2 linked regions of the Candidatus Scalindua japonica genome follow. Each later gene encodes a partner of the first gene's protein in a complex. Links are inferred from orthologs where the notes say so. Each region holds a gene or a part of one and is shown on either strand. Other genes may lie near its edges. The genes, in order: cdaA and glmM.

Region 1 (3,201 bases):
GAAACAATAGTTAATCAACTAGAGGAAAAGTGGTAATTTTTTTTGATTATTAGATACGACAGAGGATACCTTGATTTAAGCAAACGAACACATGTGATGGGTATCTTGAATATAACTCCAGACTCTTTCTACGATGGTGGCAAATACTATAATATAGAGAATGCACTGAAGCGAGCGAGAAAAATGATCGCTGATGGTGTTGATATAATAGATATTGGAGGTGAATCTACCAGACCGAATTCAAATTATGTCTCTGCTGATGAGGAACTAAGGCGTGTTATTCCTATAATTAAGGAGCTAAGCAAAGAGACACGCATTCCGATTTCCGTTGATACATATAAGGCTGAAGTTGCTGACAAAGCAATTAAGGCTGGCGCTCAGATCATAAATGATATTAGCGGATTACAGGCTGATAAAGAAATGGGAAGAGTTGCAGCCGTAAATAACACACCCATAATTATAATGCACATTAAGGGCAGCCCACATGATTTTCCTGAAAATCCTGTTTATGATCAACTAATTACTGAAATTACCTTATTTCTTGAAAAAAAAATTGAATATTCCGTTAAATCTGGAATAGCGCGTGATAAAATAATAATTGATCCCGGGATAGGTTTTGGCAAGAGAGTTGAACACAATACTGAAATCCTCAAGCATTTTAATAAATTTAAATGCCTGAACCTGCCTGTTATGATAGGTACTTCTCACAAATCCTTTATCAACAAAGTCCTTATGCCCTTAGAGGACAACGATGTGACAATAAACAATACTCGCCTTATTGGTACATTAGTAACTCTGGTCATTGCTGTATCAAAGGGTGCAAATATAGTCAGGGTACATAACGTCAAAGAGGCTGTTCAAGTTATAAAAATGTATAAAGCCATAGAGGGATGAATCCGGTTCTCTTCAGACAGGCTTTACTCTCCAACATCCCAATATGAAGGAGTAATGACCGAATGGCTTTTTAATTTGAGTTTACTAACTATGTGGTTAACATGAAAGAGACAATATAAAACTCAATTTTGTCGTACATTCAGACTAAAAAAAGGGAAAAAGTTGATGGACAGTTTCTTAGGATTTTTTGAAAATTTTCATAGCATTATTCATCCATACTGGTGCAATGGATGGATGTTAATAAAATCATGTGGTGAAATATTTATAATATTTATTATTCTCTATACAATATTAAGAATCATGCAGGGAACTCGCGGAGCCGGTATACTTCGTGGTTTAGCATTTACATTAGTAATAGTTGCTATAGTAATACTGTTTTTTATTAAAAAGCTCGAACTTTATACCGTTAACTGGCTTATCACAGAGTTTTTGCCGGTATTGATTATTCCAGTCATCATTCTTTTCCAATTGGAATTCAGACGGGCGCTTATTAAATTAGGGCATAGACCTTTTTTCAGAATGTTTGTTAAGTCTGATATACAGGTTGCTAAAGAGATTGTAAAGGCAGTGACTGCCTTGTCTGAAAATAAGATAGGAGGATTGATAACTATTGAACGTGAAGACGGACTGGTCAATTATATTGAAGGTGGAATAAAGACAAATTCTAACATTTCAAGTGATCTTATCAGCACAATTTTCTGGCCCGGTACTCCACTTCATGATGGAGCGGTGATTATACAGGAAGCAAAGATTGCTGCCGCAGGCTGTTTATTTCCGCTAACAGAAAACGAAAACATACCAAAAACCTGCGGTACACGTCACAGGGCCGGTATTGGCATTACAGAAGAGACTGATGCGATATCAATAATTATTTCTGAAGAAACCGGGCTGGTATCTGTCGCTGTTGGCGGAAGGCTTACTGAAGATGTCACACCGGATAAATTAAGAAAAATACTAGAAGAAATGTCAACCAGTATAGTAGAAGAAGAACGGAGTTAATAAGCTTGATAAAAAACCTTTTTTTTCGAAATTTGAGAGCAAAGGGAATGGCGTTGATAATGGCTGTAGCTCTCTGGTTTTATGCTATAAGTAAACATACCGGCGACATCAAAGAAGATCTTCTGTTAACAATCAACGCACCTTCAGGCCTGACAATAATGGATACCAGTAGCGAAATGGTAACTGTTGGGTTGAGTGGTCCACAAAATGTAATTGATAGAGTATCTGATATGATAAAAGACAATAAAATTAAAGCCAGATATGACATACCAGACATAAATAATGTAGAAGAGGATAATTTTAAAAGAACTATTCACTTAACAAGAAGAAACTTTAATTTCCCAAAAGAGATTAGAATAAACTCGCTGGTACCCAATGAAATCGAAATAACTTTAGGTAGACTGGAAAGTAAGTACATAAAGGTACACATACAGAAAAATGGAACACCTGCGCTCGGTTACGAAATAAACAGTGAGTTTTTCTACCCTAGAGAAGTTCTTGTAACGGGACCTGTCAATATTCTCAAAGAAGCTGATTCTATTAATACAAGAGTGATAAATGTGCGCGGAATAACAAGCGAACAGAACAGAACATTTCCCTGGGTAGTCGATATAGAAAATAATATCTCGATAGTAAAAAATGAAAAATTTGTTTCTATACCTGTTGTATGTGATGAGAAAATTAATGTATGGTTTCATATAACGGAACAAATGGGTGTTAAAGTATTTGATAATGTCAAAGTAAACGTTTTTCACCCGATAGACTACAAATATAAAGTTAAACTAAAAGAGGAATATATTAGCCTGTCCCTGAAGGGTTCAAAATTAATACTGGACATGCTGAACCCGGAAGATATTATGGCATATATTGATGTCAGTTCATTAAGTCCTCCGGGGCCTTACAACCAACCTGTTATTTGCAAGATACCTGAAGGACTAAAAATAGAAGGACATGAACCCGAGTCTCATGTAGATATTTTTGAGGCGGTAAATGAAAAGGAATGAAATTATGATTAAATTAGGCGTTAATGTTGACCATGTTGCTACAATACGACAGGCGAGGATGACCTTTGAACCTGATCCGGTAACTGCAGCCGGGCTTGCGGATCTTGGTGGTGCTGATGTTATAACAATACATCTCAGAGAGGATAGAAGGCATATACAGGAAAGAGATCTTGAGTTAATGCATGATACAGTATTTACCAAACTAAACCTGGAGATGGCAACCTCCCGGGAAATTGTTGATATTGCGCTTAAAATAAAACCAGGGCAAATTACCCTGGTGCCAGAAAAGAGACAAGAGATCACC
Region 2 (3,190 bases), on another replicon or contig:
TCCGGGTGATAAATTGATCATTGTTGCAAAGAATATTGAATTACGGGCCAGGAGGGCTATTTTTGACGTTCAGGGAATAGCAAATGGCAAACTTGTATTTGAAGGTCAGATAATTGGTATGGCAATGTAACATGGGTTGTTGGTGTTATATTTTTGTGGGCTTTTTTTCCTTTTAGAAAGGGGGTTGTATGAATAAGCAGGATTTAGTTGAAGCTGTATCAAAAGAGTTAGGTACATCAAAAGCTGGGGGAGAGCGAGCGGTAAATGCTGTGTTATGTGGTATTACCAAAGGTGTAAAAAAAGATAAAAGTGTACAGCTGATAGGGTTTGGTACTTTTTCAGTAAAGAAAAGAAAAGCTCGAACGGCAAGAAACCCTCAGACTGGTGACACAATTAAGGTCAAGGCCAGCAGGACGGTAGGTTTTAAGGTAGGTAAAAAATTCAAGGAGATGGTTTGACATACCTGTTTTACTTTAAGCTTTCAATCTTGACATACTAAATTGAGAGGCACGTGCTTTTCGAAGTGAGTGCCTCTCAATTCTAGTTTTCTTCTACGTTATTCATTCCTCGCGCCACGCCTCTATGATTACTTATCAAGCCGAGTACTGCCTATCAATATTTATTGTTCATGTCATATTTTGAGGTTACAGAAATGTGACTTGTTTCTCTTTCAAGAGGACCCGGTTCTGGAATCCTTTCGAAAGGGATATCTTTATTCTAACTTTTATACTATAAAGTGAATGTAAATGGGAAAATTATTTGGAACAGACGGGATTAGAGGGGTTGCTAATGTGTATCCAATGACTCCTGAAGTTGTATTGAGTGTCGGAAAAGCAGTCGCTCACGTTTTCAAGGAAAAGTGTGGAAAAGAAAAACCTAAATTTGTAATAGGTAAAGACACCCGAATTAGTGGCTATATGCTGGAAAATGCACTGGCTTCAGGTATTATTTCAGTAGGTGCGGATGTTTTACTTGTCGGTCCTATGCCAACACCGGCGATTGCACACCTGACTAAATCGTTAAACGCAGATGCCGGTATTGTGCTGAGCGCATCACATAATCCTGCTGAAGATAACGGGATAAAGATTTTCAGTGAAGATGGGCATAAACTGCCGGATAATGTAGAGGAAGAGATTGAAAAATATATTTTGTCAGAAAAAGTAAAGACTGAACAGATAAAAGGAGATCTGATTGGGAAAGCGTACAGAATTGCTGACGCAAAAGGAAGATATATAGAGTTTGTTAAGGCTTCTGTAAACAGCATGAACCTGAAAGGATTAAAAATAGTGCTGGACTGTGCTAATGGCGCGGCTTACAATACCGCACCGTATATATTAAGTGAGCTGGGAGCAGAAGTAGTTGTACTGAACGATAAGCCTGACGGATTGAACATAAACTTAGATTGCGGCGCCATACATCCAGAAAAGATGATGGCTCTTGTAAAAAAGGAAAAGGCGGATATCGGGATAGCACTTGATGGGGACGCGGACAGAGTGATTGTTTGTGATGAAAAAGGGCGAATCGTCGATGGCGACCATATTATTGCGATATGCGCGATTGACCTGAAAGAGAATGGGTCGTTGAAGAAGAACCACGTTGTTGTCACTGTTATGGCGAATAAAGGCTTTGATATTGCTATGGAAAAGAAAAAGATTAAAGTGGTTAAGACAAATGTTGGCGACAGACACGTTGTTGACGAGATGAGGAGAAAAGGATATGTTTTAGGGGGGGAGCAGTCGGGGCATATAATATTCTCAAATTATACAACCACGGGAGATGGAATAATTTCAGCTTTGCAATTATTAAAAATTATCAAAGAAAAAAGAACAAAGCTAAGCAAATTGGCAGAATGTATGAAGTCTCTGCCGCAGGTGATTGTTAATGTTGCCGTGAAGGAAAAAAAGAATATTAATAAGCTGAAAATATACAAGAATATCAAGCGCGCGGAATCACACCTGAGTAAAAAAGGGAGAGTCCTTGTAAGGTATTCAGGAACACAGAATCTATGCAGAATTATGATTGAAGGCGAGAATAAAAGAGAAATTCAGAAAATAGCAAATGATATTGCGAAAGAGATGAAGAAAGAGATAGGGATATGATACAAGCGGTAATAATGGCTGCGGGAAAGAGCACAAGAACCTGGCCTTTAACGTTGACCATGCCTAAACCATTACTTAAGGTGATGAATAAAGAGATTGTTAAGCACAATCTTGACGCTTTGCAGGGATTGGTGAACGAAGTTATTGTCATTGTTGGTTATAAGAAAGAGATGATAATAGATGAAATAGGTCACAAGTATGGGAAATTAAAAATAAAATATGCTGAGCAGAAAAGACAGTTGGGTACCGGACATGCACTGAAATCTGTTGAAGAGTTGATTAAGGATAAATTTATTGTTATAGGCGGAGATGATATTTTCTCAAAGAGAGATATAAAGGCGTGCTTGAAACATAGATATGCGGTGTTGGGATGTGAGGTTGAAGCTCCGGACAGGTTTGGCGTTTTTGTTGTAAAGGGTAAAGAGGTTAAAAAGATTGTTGAAAAGCCTGAACAGTTTGTTTCAGATATAGCGAATACAGGATTATATGTTTTTGATAAATCTATCTTTAAGATTAAGCTCAGGAAAAGTCAAAGAGGGGAATATGAAATAGTTGATTATATAAATGCGCTTGTTAAAAAAGAGAAAGTCGTGTGTGAAATGGTAAAAGGACACTGGCTGTCCGTGGGATATCCATGGGATTTAATTGAAGCAAACAGCATCCTGGTTTCTAAAATAAAGAGTGATATAAAAGGAAAAGTAGAAAAAAATGTTACTGTAAAGGGAAAACTGATAGTAGGAAAGGGTACGGAAATCCTGTCCGGAACATATATAAAAGGAGATGTAGTTATTGGCGAAAATTGCAGTATTGGGCCTAATTGCTATTTAAGAGGTAATACTTCTATCGGAAATGGCTGTCATATCGGACAGGCGGTAGAGATAAAAAACAGTATAATTATGGACAATGCGAAAGTACCTCACCTCTCTTATGTAGGAGATAGCATTATTGGTAAAAACAGTAATTTAGGCGCCGGGACAATAACGGCAAATTTAAAACACGATAATAAAAATGTAAGATCTGTTGTGAAGGGGAAACCGGTTGATACAGGCAGAAGAAAACTTGGGGCCATTATTGCCGACGATGTTCATACA

What was found.
Region 2: the proteins of cdaA (region 1) and glmM are in contact, whole or in part, in a crystal structure (PDB 7OJS), measured with the Bacillus subtilis proteins. The link is inferred for Candidatus Scalindua japonica from one-to-one orthologs.

The regions. Positions count from the first base shown.
Region 1 is NZ_BAOS01000004.1:100,243-103,443, reverse strand. Bases 113-2,976 are described here. They hold cdaA (diadenylate cyclase CdaA), read left to right. Parts: upstream 113-1,059; coding sequence 1,060-1,893; downstream 1,894-2,976. Other genes in these bases: SCALIN_RS02685 (pyridoxine 5'-phosphate synthase), read left to right, coding at 2,902-2,976; SCALIN_RS02690 (CdaR family protein), read left to right, coding at 1,899-2,897; folP (dihydropteroate synthase), read left to right, coding at 113-894. Outside these bases: SCALIN_RS02705 (LptE family protein), read left to right, coding at 1-36; more of folP, read left to right, coding at 43-112; more of SCALIN_RS02685, read left to right, coding at 2,977-3,201. UniProt on the Bacillus subtilis protein: One of 3 paralogous diadenylate cyclases (DAC) in this bacteria, catalyzing the condensation of 2 ATP molecules into cyclic di-AMP (c-di-AMP). Upon expression in E.coli leads to c-di-AMP synthesis.
Region 2 is NZ_BAOS01000022.1:125,163-128,352, reverse strand. What follows is about bases 70-2,922. They hold glmM (phosphoglucosamine mutase), read left to right. Parts: upstream 70-746; coding sequence 747-2,099; downstream 2,100-2,922. Other genes in these bases: glmU (bifunctional sugar-1-phosphate nucleotidylyltransferase/acetyltransferase), read left to right, coding at 2,096-2,922; SCALIN_RS12370 (HU family DNA-binding protein), read left to right, coding at 189-458; SCALIN_RS12375 (3-hydroxyacyl-ACP dehydratase FabZ family protein), read left to right, coding at 70-130. Outside these bases: more of SCALIN_RS12375, read left to right, coding at 1-69; more of glmU, read left to right, coding at 2,923-3,190. UniProt on the Bacillus subtilis protein: Catalyzes the conversion of glucosamine-6-phosphate to glucosamine-1-phosphate. Glucosamine-1-phosphate is used for cell wall biosynthesis.